Regions from separate parts of the Streptomyces sp. NPDC058401 genome, predicted to be linked through region 2. Evidence: riboswitches for the same ligand, from Rfam matches in the RefSeq annotation. Region 2 holds a riboswitch; the other holds the start of a gene.
The links. A riboswitch is a leader RNA that binds a small molecule or an ion and turns the genes downstream of it on or off. The one in region 2 is predicted to bind cyclic di-AMP.
Positions count from the first base shown of each region.

Region 1: another riboswitch for cyclic di-AMP. It lies ahead of ACFWNV_RS17730 (transglycosylase family protein); the one in region 2 lies ahead of ACFWNV_RS00340 (M23 family metallopeptidase).

Region 1 is NZ_JBHXKA010000042.1:4,046-11,822, forward strand. It holds gene ACFWNV_RS17705 (MerR family transcriptional regulator) at 1-473, shown strand, start outside; gene ACFWNV_RS17710 (exopolyphosphatase) at 545-1,486, opposite strand; gene ACFWNV_RS17715 (DUF501 domain-containing protein) at 1,483-2,040, opposite strand; gene ACFWNV_RS17720 (septum formation initiator family protein) at 2,081-2,569, opposite strand; gene eno (phosphopyruvate hydratase) at 2,669-3,949, opposite strand; gene ACFWNV_RS17730 (transglycosylase family protein) at 4,276-4,983, opposite strand; cyclic di-AMP (ydaO/yuaA leader) riboswitch at 4,986-5,157, opposite strand; gene ACFWNV_RS17735 (transglycosylase family protein) at 5,434-6,585, opposite strand; gene ACFWNV_RS17740 (cytochrome P450) at 6,729-7,777, opposite strand, start outside.
Region 2 is NZ_JBHXKA010000001.1:93,788-101,564, forward strand. It holds gene ACFWNV_RS00325 (DNA topoisomerase (ATP-hydrolyzing) subunit A) at 1-1,314, opposite strand, end outside; gene ACFWNV_RS00330 (M16 family metallopeptidase) at 1,568-2,926, shown strand; gene ACFWNV_RS00335 (M16 family metallopeptidase) at 2,971-4,338, shown strand; cyclic di-AMP (ydaO/yuaA leader) riboswitch at 4,576-4,735, shown strand; gene ACFWNV_RS00340 (M23 family metallopeptidase) at 4,748-5,554, shown strand; gene ACFWNV_RS00345 (GntR family transcriptional regulator) at 5,739-6,404, shown strand; gene ACFWNV_RS00350 (HPr family phosphocarrier protein) at 6,666-6,947, opposite strand; gene ACFWNV_RS00355 (GNAT family N-acetyltransferase) at 7,132-7,777, shown strand, end outside.

The DNA of each region.
Region 1 (7,777 bases), on a different contig from region 2:
TGCTGAGCGACGACGCCCCCGTCCTGCTCGCCGTGGACGGCGACCGGGTGACCCTGGAGACGGAGTCGGGGGACCGCCAGGCGGCCGGCCGCTGCCCGGGCCACGAGTTCCCCGACTACCGCCGCCTGGTCACCCTGCCCGCGGGGCGCCGGGTCCTCGTCGACGTACCGGCCTTCCGCGCCGCCCTGGAATCCGGCCCCGTCCGCCCGGCCGAGCGCGAACAGGACGGCGCGACCGGCGACGTCAGCGTTCTCAGGGTGACCCCCGAGGGCGGCATCTCCCTCGGCGCCGACGGCGATGACGACCCGGCCGACGTCGGCCTGAACCGCACGTTCCTGCTGGACGCCCTCACGGCCGGAGCCCGGGACCGGCTGATCCTGGAGCTCGGCGCCCCGAAGGCCCCCGTGGCGATCCGCCGCCCCGACGACGAGGAATCGTTCTCGCTCCTGATGCCGGTCCGCCTGGACGGGTAGGCGTCCGGACACACCACGGTGCCCCCGGCGGGATCCGCCGGGGGCACCGTGGTGTGCGTTCGTATCGGGCGTCAGGCGATGGACCAGGCGATTCCGTCGAGGATGTCGTGTTCCGAGACCAGGACCTCGGAGGCGCCTACGCGCTCCATGATCGTCAGCAGGACCAGGGCGCCCGCGCCGATCACGTCGACCCGGCCCGGGTGCATCACCGGGATGGCCGCGCGCTCGGCGTGCGTCAGGGTCAGCATCCGCTCGCTGACCTCGCGGACCGTCTCGTAGGGGATCCGGGAGTGGTGGATCCGTGCCGAGTCGTACGCCTCCAGGCCCAGGGCGATCGCGGCGACCGTGGTCACCGAGCCGGCCAGGCCCACCAGGGTGCGCGCCTCGGCCAGCGGAACCGTCTCGGAGGCCAGGTCCAGCCCGGCCTCGATGTCGGCCCGTATCGCGGCGATCTGCTCCCCGGTCGGCGGGTCGGTGACGGCCCCGTCCACCGTCAGGTGGCGCTCGGTCATCCGGACGCAGCCCACGTCGACGGAGCGGGCCGCCCGGACCTGCTCGGCGCCGACCACGAACTCCGTGGAGCCGCCGCCGATGTCCACCACCAGGAAGGGCCGCTCCAGGTCGGTGCGGCCGGTCAGCTCGCCGGTGGCGCCGGTGAAGGAGAACTCGGCCTCCTGGTCGCCGCTGATCACCTCGGGCTCGACACCCAGGATGTCCAGGACGCCCCGGACGAACTCGTCCCGGTTCTCGGCGTCCCGGGAGGCCGAGGTCGCCACGAAGCGCACGCGCTCGGCGCCCAGCTCCTTGATCACCGCGGCGTACTCGCGGCAGGCCGTAAAGGTGCGCTCCAGCGCCTCCGGGGCCAGCCGGCCGGTCTTGTCTACGCCCTGGCCGAGCCGGACGACGATCATCCGGCGGTCCAGCTCGATCAGCTCGCCGGTGGCGGGGTCGAGGTCCGCGACGAGGAGCCGGATGGAGTTCGTACCGCAGTCGACGGCCGCGACGCGGGTCACGCGCCCGCCTCCGCCGTGTTCTCGTCGGCCTTCTTCTCGCCGCACGGGGTGACGCAGGCGCCCTTGGCCCACCACTCGGGGAGCATCGCCAGGGCCTCGTCGCCGAACGGGTTCACGCCCGGGCCCGCGGCCAGGGAGTGGCCGACCAGCACGTGCAGGCACTTGACCCGGTCCGGCATGCCGCCGGCGCTCGGGAAGCCCTGGAGCACCTCGATGGCGTCGCGGCGGGTGATGTAGTCCTCGTGCGCGGCCCGGTAGGCGTCGGCCAGCTCCGGGTCCACGGCGAGGCGGGCCTGCATCTCCTTCATCACGCCGTTGGCTTCCAGCGTGCCGATCGCACCGGCGGCGCGCGGGCAGGTCAGGTAGTACAACGTCGGGAAGGGGGTGCCGTCGGGGAGCCGCGGGGCGGTCTCCACCACGTCCGGCTGCCCGCAGGGGCAGCGGTGCGCGATGGCGCGGAGCCCGCGCGGGGGGCGGCCGAGCTGCTGTTCGAACGCCTCGATGTCGGCGGCGGTCGGCTCGGTCCGGTCGGTCTGGGGCGGGGGCGTCTGCATGCCTGGAGGAAGTCTTTTCGTTCTCGTGGATGGGTGGGACTCAGTCGCCCGGGCGGTCGGCCTTGTCGACGCCGTCCCAGACGTTGGAGTACCAGGGCCGGTCGGTGGCGGCCTGTCCGCTGCGGCGCTGCTCGCCCGCGGCGGCTCCGGGGTCGGTCATGATGTAGCTGATCTCCCCCGGCCGGACGAAGTGCAGGTGCTTGCGCGCCTGCTGCTCGGCGTACGCGTTGTCCTGCCAGCGGGCCTTCTCGTCGCGCAGCCGTTCCAGCCGGTCCCGCGCGGAGACGGCGTCCTTCTGCTGCTTCGCGATCTCCGAGCGCTGGGACACGTACTGGCGCATCGGATACGCGAGGGCGACGACCAGGGTACAGAGGACGAGCACGAGCAGCGCGGCCCGGCCGGTGAGCCGGCTGCGGCGGACCTGCCGGCGGGACTGCGAGCGGTACACGTGCGCCGCGGTCCGCTCACCGAGCTGCTTGAGCCTGGTCGCGGTCGAGAACGTGGCGAACCGGTCCCGGTTCCCGGCCATTGATCCGCCTCCCCTATATGCGCACGACGCACTACGTCCCCGCACACGGTACGGGACCGAGTGCGGGGACGTAGGGAGGCTTGCGCCCTAAAGGACTGATCAGCCCTTGAAGCGCGGGAACGCGGAGCGGCCCGCGTACACCGCGGCGTCGTCGAGGATCTCCTCGATGCGCAGCAGCTGGTTGTACTTGGCGACACGGTCCGAGCGGGCCGGGGCGCCGGTCTTGATCTGACCGCAGTTCACGGCGACCGCGAGGTCGGCGATGGTGACGTCCTCGGTCTCACCGGAGCGGTGCGACATCATGCACTTGAAGCCGTTGCGCTGGGCCATCTCGACGGCGTCCAGGGTCTCGGTCAGCGAACCGATCTGGTTCACCTTGACGAGCAGGGCGTTCGCCGAGCCCTCTTCGATGCCGCGGGCGAGACGCTCCGGGTTGGTGACGAAGAGGTCGTCGCCGACGATCTGGACCTTGGAGCCCAGGCGGTCGGTGAGGGTCTTCCAGCCGTCCCAGTCGTCCTCGAACAGCGGGTCCTCGATGGAGACCAGCGGGTACGCCTCGACGAGCTCGGCGTAGTAGTCGGTCATCTCGGCGGCCGAGCGGGACTTGCCCTCGAACTCGTAGTTGCCGTCCTTGTAGAACTCGGACGCGGCGACGTCGAGCGCGAGCGCGATCTGCGTGCCCGGGACGTAGCCGGCCTGCTTGATGGCCTCGACGATGAGGTCCAGCGCGGCACGGTTCGACTCGAGGTTCGGCGCGAAGCCGCCCTCGTCGCCCAGACCGGTGGAGAGGCCCTTGGTGTGCAGGACCTTCTTGAGGGTGTGGTAGACCTCGGCACCCCAGCGCAGCGCCTCGGAGAAGGACTCCGCGCCGATCGGGGCGATCATGAACTCCTGGATGTCGACGTTGGAGTCGGCGTGCGACCCACCGTTCAGGATGTTCATCATCGGAACGGGCAGCAGGTGCGCGTTCGGGCCGCCGAGGTAGCGGAAGAGCGGGAGGTCGGAGGCCTCGGCCGCGGCGTGCGCGACGGCGAGGGAGACACCGAGGATGGCGTTGGCGCCGAGGGAGCCCTTGTTCTCGGTGGCGTCCAGGTCGATCATCGCCTGGTCGATCAGGCGCTGCTCGGTGGCGTCGTAGCCGACGAGCTCCGGGCCGAGCTGCTCGATGACGGCGAGGACCGCCTTCTCGACGCCCTTGCCCATGTAGCGGTTGGGGTCACCGTCGCGGAGCTCTACGGCTTCGAACGCTCCGGTGGAGGCGCCGGACGGGACTGCAGCACGGCCGGTGCTGCCATCGTCGAGGCCCACCTCGACCTCGACCGTGGGGTTGCCTCGGGAGTCCAGGATTTCCCGGGCTACGACGACGTCGATGGACGGCACGAGCATCTCCTTCTGGGATGTGACGCTGGGTGTGCGGTGGCATGTCAGGCCGTGGGATGGCCTTGCCGCTTAGAGCCTAACCGGCTCCGGGCACTCGGCCAGCCGACCGCCCGGGTCCTGGGACGAAAAAGGGCCTGAATGCCCCTCTTACGGGACATAGGGCCCTTGATCATCGATAGACCGGAGGCTCCGTCAGGCCGGAGGCGCGTGCACACAGCACCGCCCGGCGCGAAGGGGGTTGCGCGCCGGGCGGTGGAATTACGTGGTGGAGCTCCGTGCGGAACTACTGCGTGTCGCGAAAGCGGCCACGCCCGTTCTCACACGTTTCAGCTGAGGTTCAGCTTCTGACCCGGGTAGATCAGGTCGGCGTCCGAGACGATGTCCTTGTTCAGCTCGTAGAGCTTCTCCCAGCCGCCGGACACCTTGTTCGCGTCGGCGATCGCACCCAGCGTGTCGCCGGACTTGACCTCGTAGGAGCCGTTGCCCGTCTTGGGGGCCTCGGTCTTCGGCGCGGCCGCGGCGGCCGGACGCTCGGAGCGGGTCGTCGGAGCCTCGGCGCGCTTGGTCTCCTTCTTCGGCTCGGCCTTCTTCTCCACCTTCGGCGCCGGCTTCGGCTGGGCCTTCGGCTTGGCGGGGGTCTCCGCGGAGCCGCCGGTGTAGGAGGAGTTCGACAGGCCCACGCCACAGGACGGCCAGGCGCCCTTGCCCTGGCCCTTGAGGACCTTCTCGGCGATGGCTATCTGCTGCGACTTGGAGGCCTGGTTGGCCTGCGCGGCGTACGACTTGCCGCCGTACGCGGCCCACGTGGAGGACGAGAACTGCAGGCCGCCGTAGTAGCCGTTGCCCGTGTTGATGGACCAGTTGCCGCCGGACTCGCACGCGGCGACCCGGTCCCATTCGCCGGCGGTCGCGGCGGAAGCGGTGCCCGCGGCCATCAGCGGAGCGGCCACGGCGACACCGGCGACGCCGGCCAGCGTGACGATGCGGACGGCCTTGGAGCCGCGACGGTGCTTGCCCTTGCCCGAAAGCAGCATGGAGTTCTCCTCACCGACGCCTACGAGGTGAGCTGTCGGGTTCGGGCGAGTGAGTGCCCGGCCGAGCGACCTAGCGCTCGACTTAACCCCTAGCCGGTTCCGTGACCGTCTCTCAACGGCCGGTTCCGGCGCCTACCTTGGTTCCCCCGCTCCTGCCTTCGGCGCTTTACGCGACGAGTGTTCCCTCCGTCCGCCGGCAGGATTCGGCGATGCGGTCGAAGGAGCCCGCGGTGGCGAGCGATTCAGAAGGTAGACAGGTCTCCCCCCGATGTTCAACGAGGAACATCGGGGGGAAACGGTGCCTACTTGCACTCCCCGGAAGGGTGTTTGCGCAGGTGAGGGCGGGGTTTGCGGAACCCTCCGGGCCGGACACGCCAGTTGACCTGAAGAGACACATGTCTCACTTACAGAAAACGGACAATCAGCTGGTTCCGGACGCTTTAAGTGCCCCTATTGGTGCGTTAGATCCAGGTTCTGACCGGGCTTGATCAGGTCCGCATCGCCGCCGATGACCTGCTCGTTGGCCTCGTACAGCCCCTTCCAGCCGCCCTTCACTCCGTTGGCGTCCGCGATGGCGACGAGGTTGTCGCCCTCCTTCACGGTGTACGAAGGGTCCGACGCGGCGTCAGGCGCGGCCTGCGTCTCGACCGCGGCCTGGCCGCGGTGCTTGCCGCCGCCCTCGGTCGCGCCGGGGGCCGCCGGGGTGCTCGGGGCGGCCGCGTCGCCGGGTGCGGCCGGAGCCGTCGGGGCCGTGGGATCAACCGGGTTGACCGGATTTGTCGGGTTCGCCGAGTTCCCCTGGTCGGCCGGGGCCGTCGGGTTCGCCGGGTCTGACGGGCCGACGGGAGCCGTCGGGTCCACCGGGCTCACCGGCACCGTCGGGTCCACCGGGCTCACCGGAGCGGTCGGGTCCACCGGCGCGGTCGGATCCACGGACGGCGGCGCCGGAGTCGTGGGGTCCGTCGGGGCGGTGGGGTCCGTCGGGCTCGTGGGAGCCGTCGGGTCGCCCGGGAGGCCGGGAGGCGGCGCCTGGAGGTCCGGCGCGGGCATGACGGGGAGGTCGCCGGGCACGCCGACGGGATAGTCGGGCAGCGGCGAGCCCGAAGGCTCCGGCGCGGCCGGGCTCGTGGGCGTCGGGGCCCCGAAGTCCGTGGAGGGCTTGCCCGAGCCGGTGTGGGGCACGGAGTCGTCCGGGCGGGACGGGGCGGCGGGGGCGGCGGATCCGGAGCCCCCGGGCAGGCCCGGGTCCACCACGGCGGCGGGCGCGTCCTGCGTCAGCCCGGCCGGCACTCCGCACAGCGGCCACGCCTGGGGGCCCTGCGAGGCCAGGACCCGTTCGGCCACGGCGATCTGCTGGGAGCGGCTGGCGAGGTCGGCGCGCTCGGCGAAGTCGAGCCCGCCGGCGTTCTTCCACTGCTCCTGGCTGAACTGCAGCCCGCCGTAGGTGCCGCCCCCGAAGTTGGCACTCCACGTGCCACCGCTCTCGCACTCGGCGACCTTGTCCCATGTGGAGGTCTCCGCGGCGCTCGCGCCCGTGGCCGCGAGCAGCGGCAGGGCGAGGGCGGTGCCGGTGACTCCGGCGGTGACGACAAGTGCGGGCACTTGTCGGGGGCGTCTGTGGCGGCCGTTCCCGGAACGCATGAGGCTGCACCTTTCGCATAACGGCGGGGTAACGGCAGAACCTAGCGGCCTTCGAACGCCTGTCACAAGTTTGGGCTGTCAACTGACTTCCGGTCAGGCCGGTTTCAGGTGGTTTGGGCGGTGGATTCGGCGGTGAAGCGGACCGGGAGCGTCCGCAGCCCCCGCATGATGAGCCCGCCGCGCCAGCGCAGCTCCTCGGGAGCCACGGCCAGTTCCAGATCGGGCAGCCGCGTCAGCAGGGTCGCGAGCGCGGTCTGCCCTTCGAGCCGGGCGAGCGGGGCGCCCAGGCAGTAGTGGATGCCGTGCCCGTATCCGAGGTGCTGGTTGTCGGTCCGGGAGAGGTCCAGGGTGTCCGGGTCGGCGAACCGTTCGGGGTCCCGGTCGGCGGCCGCCAGGACCACCAGCACCGGGTCTCCGGCCGCGATGTCCTGGCCGCCGAGCTCGAAGGCCTCGGTGGCGAACCGCCAGGTGGCCAGCTCCACGGGTCCGTCGTAGCGCAGCAGCTCCTCCACGCCGGTGGCCAGCAGCCCGCTCTCCCCGGCCGCCAGGGAGCTCTGGAGGAGTGCGCGCTGCTCCGGGTTCATGAAGAGGGAGTGGACCCCGTTGCCGATGAGGTTGACCGTGGTCTCGAACCCCGCGAACAAGAGGATGAAGGCCATCGCGGTGGCCTCGGCCTCCGTCAGGTGGTCCCCGTGGTCGCTGGCCCGGATCAGATCGGAGATCAGGTCGTCGCCGAGGTCGTCGCGCTTGCGGTGGATGAGCTCCCCGAGATAGGTGCGCATCTGCTTCACGGACCGGGCCACCCCGCCGCGCGGGCCGCCGCCGTGCCGGATCATCATGCCCGCCCAGTCGCGGAAGTCGTCCTGGTCCTCTCGCGGTACACCGAGCATCTCGCAGATGGCGTAGATGGGGAGCGGGAAGGCGAACTCGTGGATGAGGTCGGCCTCCCCCTTCTCACAGAACTGGTCGATGAGGTGGTCGGTCAGTTCCTGCACCCTCGCGGTGAACTCGGCGACCCTGCGCGGGGTGAACGCCTTCGACACCAGCCGGCGCAGCCGGGTGTGGTCCGGCGGGTCGATGTTGAGGAGGTGCGTCATCAGCTCCGCCTTGCGCTCCCCCGGGATCCCGGTGCGGCCCTTGGCGTGCGCGGAGC
Region 2 (7,777 bases):
GGTGTCCAGGATGTACTGGGTCTGGATCTCGCTCAGGGAGAAGCGCTCCATCAGGCGCTCCTTGGCCTGCGCGGAGTTGTCGCTGTCCCGGATGATCCGGATGACCTCGTCGATGTCGAGCAGGGCCACCAGCAGGCCCTCGACCAGGTGCAGGCGGCCCTGCCGCTTGCCGCGGCGGAACTCGCTGCGCCGGCGCACGACCTCGAAGCGGTGGTCGAGGTAGACCTCCAGCAGCTCCTTGAGGCCCAGCGTCAGCGGCTGCCCGTCGACCAGCGCGACGTTGTTGATGCCGAAGGTCTCCTCCATCGGCGTCAGCTTGTACAGCTGCTCCAGCACGGCCTCGGGGTGGAAGCCGTTCTTGATCTCGATGACCAGGCGCAGGCCGTGCGAGCGGTCGGTGAGGTCCTTGACGTCCGCGATGCCCTGGAGCTTCTTCGAGCCGACCAGGTCCTTGATCTTCGCGATGACCTTCTCGGGGCCGACCGTGAAGGGCAGTTCGGTGACGACCAGCCCCTTGCGGCGCGGGGTCACGTCCTCCAGGGCCACCGTGGCACGGATCTTGAAGGTGCCGCGGCCGTTCTCGTAGGCGTCCTTGATGCCCGAGAGGCCCACGATCCGGCCGCCGGTGGGCAGGTCGGGACCCGGTACGAAGCGCATCAGCGCTTCCAGGTCCGCCTCCGGGTAGCGGATCAGGTGGCGGGCGGCCGCGATGACCTCGCCGAGGTTGTGCGGGGCCATGTTGGTGGCCATGCCCACCGCGATCCCGGACGCGCCGTTGACCAGCAGGTTCGGGTAGGCGGCGGGAAGGACGACCGGCTCGCGCTCCTGGCCGTCGTAGTTCGCGGCGAAGTCGACGGTGTCCTCGTCGATCCCGTCCGTCATCAGCGAGGCGGCGTCGGCCATCTTCGACTCGGTGTACCGCATCGCGGCGGGCGGGTCGTCGTTGCCGAGCGAGCCGAAGTTGCCGTGGCCGTCGACCAGCGGGAGCCGCATGGAGAAGGGCTGCGCCATGCGCACGAGGGCGTCGTAGATCGACGCGTCGCCGTGCGGGTGCAGCTTGCCCATGACCTCGCCGACGACCCGGGCGCACTTCACGTAGCCGCGGTCGGGGCGCAGGCCCATCTCGTTCATCTGGTAGACGATGCGCCGGTGCACCGGCTTCATGCCGTCGCGGGCGTCGGGCAGGGCGCGGGAGTAGATCACCGAGTACGCGTACTCGAGGAAGGAGCCCTGCATTTCGTCGACGACGTCGATGTCGAGGATCTTCTCCTCGAAATCCTCCGGCGGCGGGGTCTTCGTGCTGCGGCGGGCCATCGCTGCGCGGCTCCTTAACCAAGAATCGGGATGAGCTGAGCTCTCACGGGGTGGGGCGGGTACGGGACTGGGGCGGGGCGGGTACGGGCGGACGAGCGGTTTCGGACAGGGGTGACGCGGACCATTGTGGCCCGAGGCACCGACAACGCCGACTCCGACCCAGGACTGGGCCGGGAACTTCTCCGCCTGCCGACACGCTTGCATACAGTGGCAGGTCTGACAGGAATCTCTGCATCGCGATCGAAGGGACCACATGCCCATGGGTCACACGGCCACAGCTCACGCCGGCTCCGGCGGCCTCACAGCGACCGAGCACCGGCTGGCCAACGGCCTGCGCGTGGTGCTGTCCGAGGACCACCTGACCCCGGTCGCCGCGGTCTGCCTCTGGTACGACGTCGGCTCGCGCCACGAAGTCAAGGGACGTACGGGCCTGGCTCACCTCTTCGAGCACCTGATGTTCCAGGGCTCGAAGAACGTCTCCGGCAACGGCCACTTCGAACTGGTCCAGGGAGCCGGCGGTTCCCTCAACGGAACCACCAGCTTCGAGCGGACCAACTACTTCGAGACGATGCCGACCCACCAGCTGGAGCTCGCGCTGTGGCTGGAGGCGGACCGGATGGGCTCGCTGCTGGCCGCCCTGGACGACGAGTCCATGGAGAACCAGCGCGACGTCGTCAAGAACGAGCGCCGCCAGCGGTACGACAACGTCCCGTACGGCACGGCCTTCGAGAAGCTGACGGCCCTGGCCTACCCGGAGGGCCACCCGTACCACCACACCCCGATCGGCTCCATGGCCGATCTGGACGCCGCGTCCCTGGAGGACGCGCGCGCGTTCTTCCGTACGTACTACGCGCCCAACAACGCGGTGCTCTCGGTCGTCGGCGACATCGACCCCGAGAAGACGCTCGCCTGGGTCGAGAAGTACTTCGGCACGATCCCCGGGCACGACGGCAAGCAGCCGCCGCGCGACGGCTCGCTGCCCGAGATCATGGGCGGGCAGCTGCGCGAGGAGATCGTCGAGGAGGTACCGGCCCGTGCGCTGATGGCGGCCTACCGGCTCCCGCACGACGGCACCCGCGAGTGCGACGCCGCCGACGTGGCGCTGACCGTCCTGGGCAGCGGCGAGTCCTCCCGGCTCCACAACCGCCTGGTGCGCCGCGACCAGAGCGCCGTCGCGGCCGGTTTCGGCATGCTGCGCCTCGCCGGCGCGCCCTCGCTGGGCTGGCTGGACGTCAAGACCTCCAGCGGGGTCGAGGTGCCCGCCATCGAGGCGGCCGTCGACGAGGAGCTCGCGCGGTTCGCCGCCGAGGGCCCGACGGCCGAGGAGATGGAGCGCGCGCAGGCCCAGCTGGAGCGAGAGTGGCTGGACCGGCTGAGCACGGTGGCCGGCCGCGCCGACGAACTGTGCCGCTTCGCGGTGCTGTTCGGCGACCCGCAGCTCGCGCTGACCGCCGTCCAGCGCGTCCTCGACATCACCGCCGAGGAGGTGCAGGCCGTGGCCGCGGCCCGACTGCGCCCGGACAACCGTGCGGTGCTCGTCTACGAGCCGATCGCCGCGGATGACATCGAAGAGACCGACGCGAGCGACCAGAACGAGGGGGCGGAGCAGTGAGCGACACCGCAGCCGACACCGCAGCCGACACCGCAGCCGTCACGATGACCTTCCACCCGCGCCCCGAGGCCGGCGAACCGCAGCCGTGGGCCTTCCCGGCCCCCGAGCGCGGGGTCCTGGCCAACGGCCTGACCCTGCTGCGCTGCCAGCGTCCGGGCCAGCAGGTGGTCGCGGTCGAGATCAACCTCGCCGCCCCGCTCGACGCGGAGCCCGAGGGCCTCGACGGGGTGGCCACGATCATGGTGCGCGCCCTGTCCGAGGGCACCGACAAGCGTTCCGCCGAGGAGTTCGCCGCCGAGCTGGAGCGCTGCGGCGCCACCCTCGACGCGCACGCCGACCACCCGGGCCTGCGGGTCTCCCTGGAGGTTCCGGCCTCCCGCCTGCACAAGGCGCTGGGGCTGGTCGCCGAGGCCCTGCGCGCGCCGGCCTTCGCCGACGCCGAGGTCGACCGCCTGGTGCGCAACCGGCTCGACGAGATCCCGCACGAGAGCGCCAACCCGCAGCGCCGCGCCGCGAAGCAGCTCTCGAAGGAGCTCTTCCCGGCGTCGCTGCGGATGTCGCGCCCGCGCCAGGGCACCGAGGAGACGGTCGCCCGCATCGACTCCGCGGCCGTACGCGCCTTCTACGAGGCCCACGTGCGCCCCGCGACCGCCACCGCGGTGGTCGTGGGCGACCTGACCGGCATCGACCTGGACGCCGTCCTGGCCGACACCCTGGGCGCGTGGACCGGTGACACCACCGCCCCGCGCGCGGTTGCGCCGATCACCGCCGACGACACGGGCCGCGTGGTCATCGTGGACCGCCCCGGCGCGGTCCAGACGCAGCTGCTGATCGGCCGCATCGGGGCCGACCGGCACGACCGGGTCTGGGCGCCCCAGGTGCTCGGCACGTACTGCCTGGGCGGCACGCTCACCTCCCGGCTGGACAAGGTGCTGCGCGAGGAGAAGGGGTACACGTACGGCGTGCGCGCCTTCGGCCAGGTGCTGCGCTCCACCGCCGACGGCAAGGGCGCCTCGATGCTCGCCATCAGCGGCTCGGTGGACACCCCGAACACCGGCCCGGCCCTGGACGACCTCTGGACGGTGCTGCGCACCCTCGCGGAGGGCGGTCTGACCGACGCCGAACGGGACGTGGCCGTGCAGAACTTGGTGGGGGTGGCCCCGCTGAAGTTCGAGACGGCGGCCTCCGTGGCGGGCACGCTCGCCGACCAGGTCGAGCAGGAGCTGCCGGACGACTACCAGGCGCAGTTGTACGCGCGGCTCGCCGAAACCGGCACGGTGGAGGCCACTTCGGCGGTCGTGAGCGCCTTCCCGGTGGACCGTCTGGTCACGGTCCTGGTGGGCGACGCCTCGCAGATCGAGGAGCCCGTACGGGCGCTCGGCATCGGCGAAGTGACCGTGGTCACCAACTGATCGTCAGTTGATCTCCGGCTGATGTCCGGCGGGCCGTCAACTGGCCCGCCGCTCAAGGGGCTCCGGCGGCTTGTCCGCCGGGGCCCCTTTTGTCCTTATTTTCCCTTTAGTGGTGTGGTTGCTTGTATGCGGTGTGGCGTACGCAACAAAAGGGCGCGTCTGTTTGGCGATTGACTGATGATCCGCCTAGCGTCGGCCGTGCTGTTCGTCAGTTGTAACCGCCGCACCCGCGGCACCGGACAGCGATCGCCGAGTCCCCGTCAGGCGCGAGCCTGGGGAGCCGGGGACCCACTTGTGTCCCTGGGGTGAATCGGACCGCCTCGCAAGAGGGGGCCCGTAGGAGACCTTCCTGCTCCGAACCCGTCAGCTAACCCGGTAGGCGAGAGGGAAGGAAAGGATCAACCTCTTCATGGCGTTTGGCAGTCGTGCAGCCGGTTCCGGTTCCGGCAAGCACCGTGGTTCGAGCCGTCTCAGCCGCAGGACCGCCGGCTACGCCGGCATAGCCGCCCTCGCCACCACTGGTGTCGTCGGCTCCCTCGCCGGTCCCGCGTTCGCCGCGGACCACTCGCCCTCCATCGAGGACACCGGCACCCTCAACACCATCGTGGTGGCCGACGAGCTCGCCGGTGACGTCGAGGCCCAGGCCCAGTCCCAGCAGCGGGCCGCCGAGGCCGCCGCCGCCAAGGCGCAGGCCGAGGCCGACGCCAAGCAGCGCGCCGCCGAGGCCAAGGCGAAGGCCGAAGCCCAGGCGAAGGCCGAGCGCGAGGCCGCCGAGCGCGCCGCCCGCGAAGAGGAGCGCAAGCGCCTCAACACCTTCGTCTCGCCGATCGACGGCTCCTACGTCAGCACGCAGTACCACGCGGGCGGCGGCATGTGGTCCTCCGGCAGCCACACCGGCATCGACTTCCACGCCTCCTCCGGCACCTCCGTGCACGCGGTCGGCCTGGGTACCGTGGTCGAGGCGGGCTGGGGCGGCGCGTACGGCAACAACGTCGTCATCAAGCACGCCGACGGCACGTACACCCAGTACGGGCACATGTCCTCGCTGAACGTCTCCGTCGGCCAGCAGGTCACCCCGGGCCAGCAGATCGGCCTGTCGGGCTCCACCGGCAACTCCAGCGGTCCGCACCTGCACTTCGAGGCCCGCACCGGCGCCGACTACGGTTCGGACATCAACCCGCTCACGTACCTGCGCTCGCACGGCGTCAGCGTCTGACCCGCTCGCCACGCACCACACGTCTTCCGCGAAGGCCCCGGCTCTCTGAGAGCCGGGGCTTTTGTCGTGCTCCGTGCCCCGCGTTGTGTGAATGTTTCGTATTTCAGGCCGTCCTCGGAAATTATCGTGTGTTGCAATAGAGTCGCAACGCGCACAGCCATACGAAAAAGGCGGAGGTCCGGTCTTGCGTATTCCCGCGCACACGGTATGCACAGCGATCCGCGACGACATCGTCTCCGGGGTGTTCGGGCCCGGCGCCCGGCTGACCGAGGAAGTGCTGGCCCGCCGGTACGGGGTCTCGCGCGTCCCCGTGCGCGAGGCGCTGCGCACGCTGGAGTCCGAGGGGTTCGTGACCACCCGCCGGCACGCGGGCGCCTGCGTGGCCGAGCCGACCGCGCAGGAGGCGGCCGACCTCCTGGAGCTGCGGATGCTCCTGGAGCCCCTCGCGGCCGCCCGGGCGGCCCGGCGGCGCAGCGAGGCCCACCTGAAGGTGCTGCGCGGCCTGGTCAGGCTGGGGCAGGAGCGGGCCAGGAGGGGGCAGGGGGAGGATCTGCGCTCCCTGGGCGGCTGGTTCCACGAGACGCTCTCCCAGGCCTCTGGCAGCCCCGGGCTCATCGCACTGCTCACCCAGATGCGTCACAAGGTGGCCTGGATGTACGTGGTGGAGGCCCCGGTGCGGCCCGTGGAGTCCTGGGCGGAGCACGGCGCGATCGTGGACGCGGTGGCCCGGGGCGACGCCGAGCGGGCCCGGGCGCTGACCGCGGTGCACGTGGACCGGGCGGCGGGGGCGCACCGGCTGCGCGTGAGGACTTTGCAACCTGCCGTAAACACGGCAAGCGTTCCGCATTAACAAACGGCGTATACAAAGGGGGGATATCCGGGCCGGGTAATCGGGCCCGCGCGCCCGGGTGTCCCGTACGGCTTTTATGGCCGGAATTCCTGCCGCCGGAATGGAGTGCGCAGGAATGGATGCGGGTATTCCGTCCGGCCCCGGCCGGGGCCCCGAAAGCAGCGAAGCCGTTGCCCTCGACCGTCGTGGTGGTCGGGGGCAACGGCTTCGCCGTGCAAGTCCTGCGGATCCTGCGAGTCCTGCGGGTCGAACCCGAAGGGGTCAGACGGTCTCGGGGAGCTCCTCGAGGCCCTCGGCGACCAGCTTCGCGAGGCGGTCCAGTGCGGCCTCGGCGCCATCGGCGTCGGACGAGAGGACGATCTCCTCGCCGCCCTGGGCGCCCAGGCCCAGAACCGCCAGCATGGAGGCGGCGTTGACGGGGTCGCCGCCGGCCTTCGCGATGGTCACCGGGACGCCGGAAGCGGTCGTCGCGCGGACGAAGATCGAGGCGGGACGAGCGTGCAGGCCCTCGGCCCAGCCGACGTTGACGCGGCGCTCTGCCATGGTGATGCCCTTCAGGTTCTTACGGTTGTCTAGACCAGTCTCTCACGACGTCCGGAATGGTCGAACCGACCTTCGGCCCGACTTTCCCGCCGTTCGACCTACCCCAGCTTGCCCTGATTCGAGTCAGCTTGCCCGATGCGCCGCGCCCAGGCCACTCGACGCGTTCGCGCCTTAAGGTGACCCCATGACGACCGAGTCCGACCCCTCGTACCCGGACCACTGGGAAGCCGACGTCGTCCTTCGGGACGGCGGGACCGCCCGGATCCGGCCCATCACCACCGAAGACGCGGGCCGGCTGGTCAGCTTCTACGAGCAGGTCTCGGACGAGTCCAAGTACTACCGGTTCTTCGCCCCCTACCCCCGGCTCTCCGACCGCGACGTGCACCGCTTCACGCACCACGACTACGTGGACCGGGTCGGCCTCGCCGCGACGATCGGCGGCGAGTTCATCGCCACCGTCCGCTACGACCGGATCGACGCCGACGGCCGCTCGGCCACCGGACCCTCCGACGAGGCCGAGGTCGCCTTCCTCGTCCAGGACGCCCACCAGGGGCGCGGAGTCGCCTCCGCCCTGCTCGAACACATCGGCGCGGTCGCCCGCGAACGCGGGATCCGCCGCTTCGCGGCCGAGGTGCTGCCCGCCAACGGCAAGATGATCAAGGTGTTCACCGACGCCGGCTACCAGCAGAAGCGCAGCTTCGAAGACGGCTCCGTCCACCTCACCCTCGACCTCGAACCGACCGCCGAGTCCCTCGCCGTCCAGCGCGCCCGCGAGCAGCGCGCCGAGGCCCGCTCCGTCCAGCGGCTGCTGTCCCCCGGATCGGTGGCGG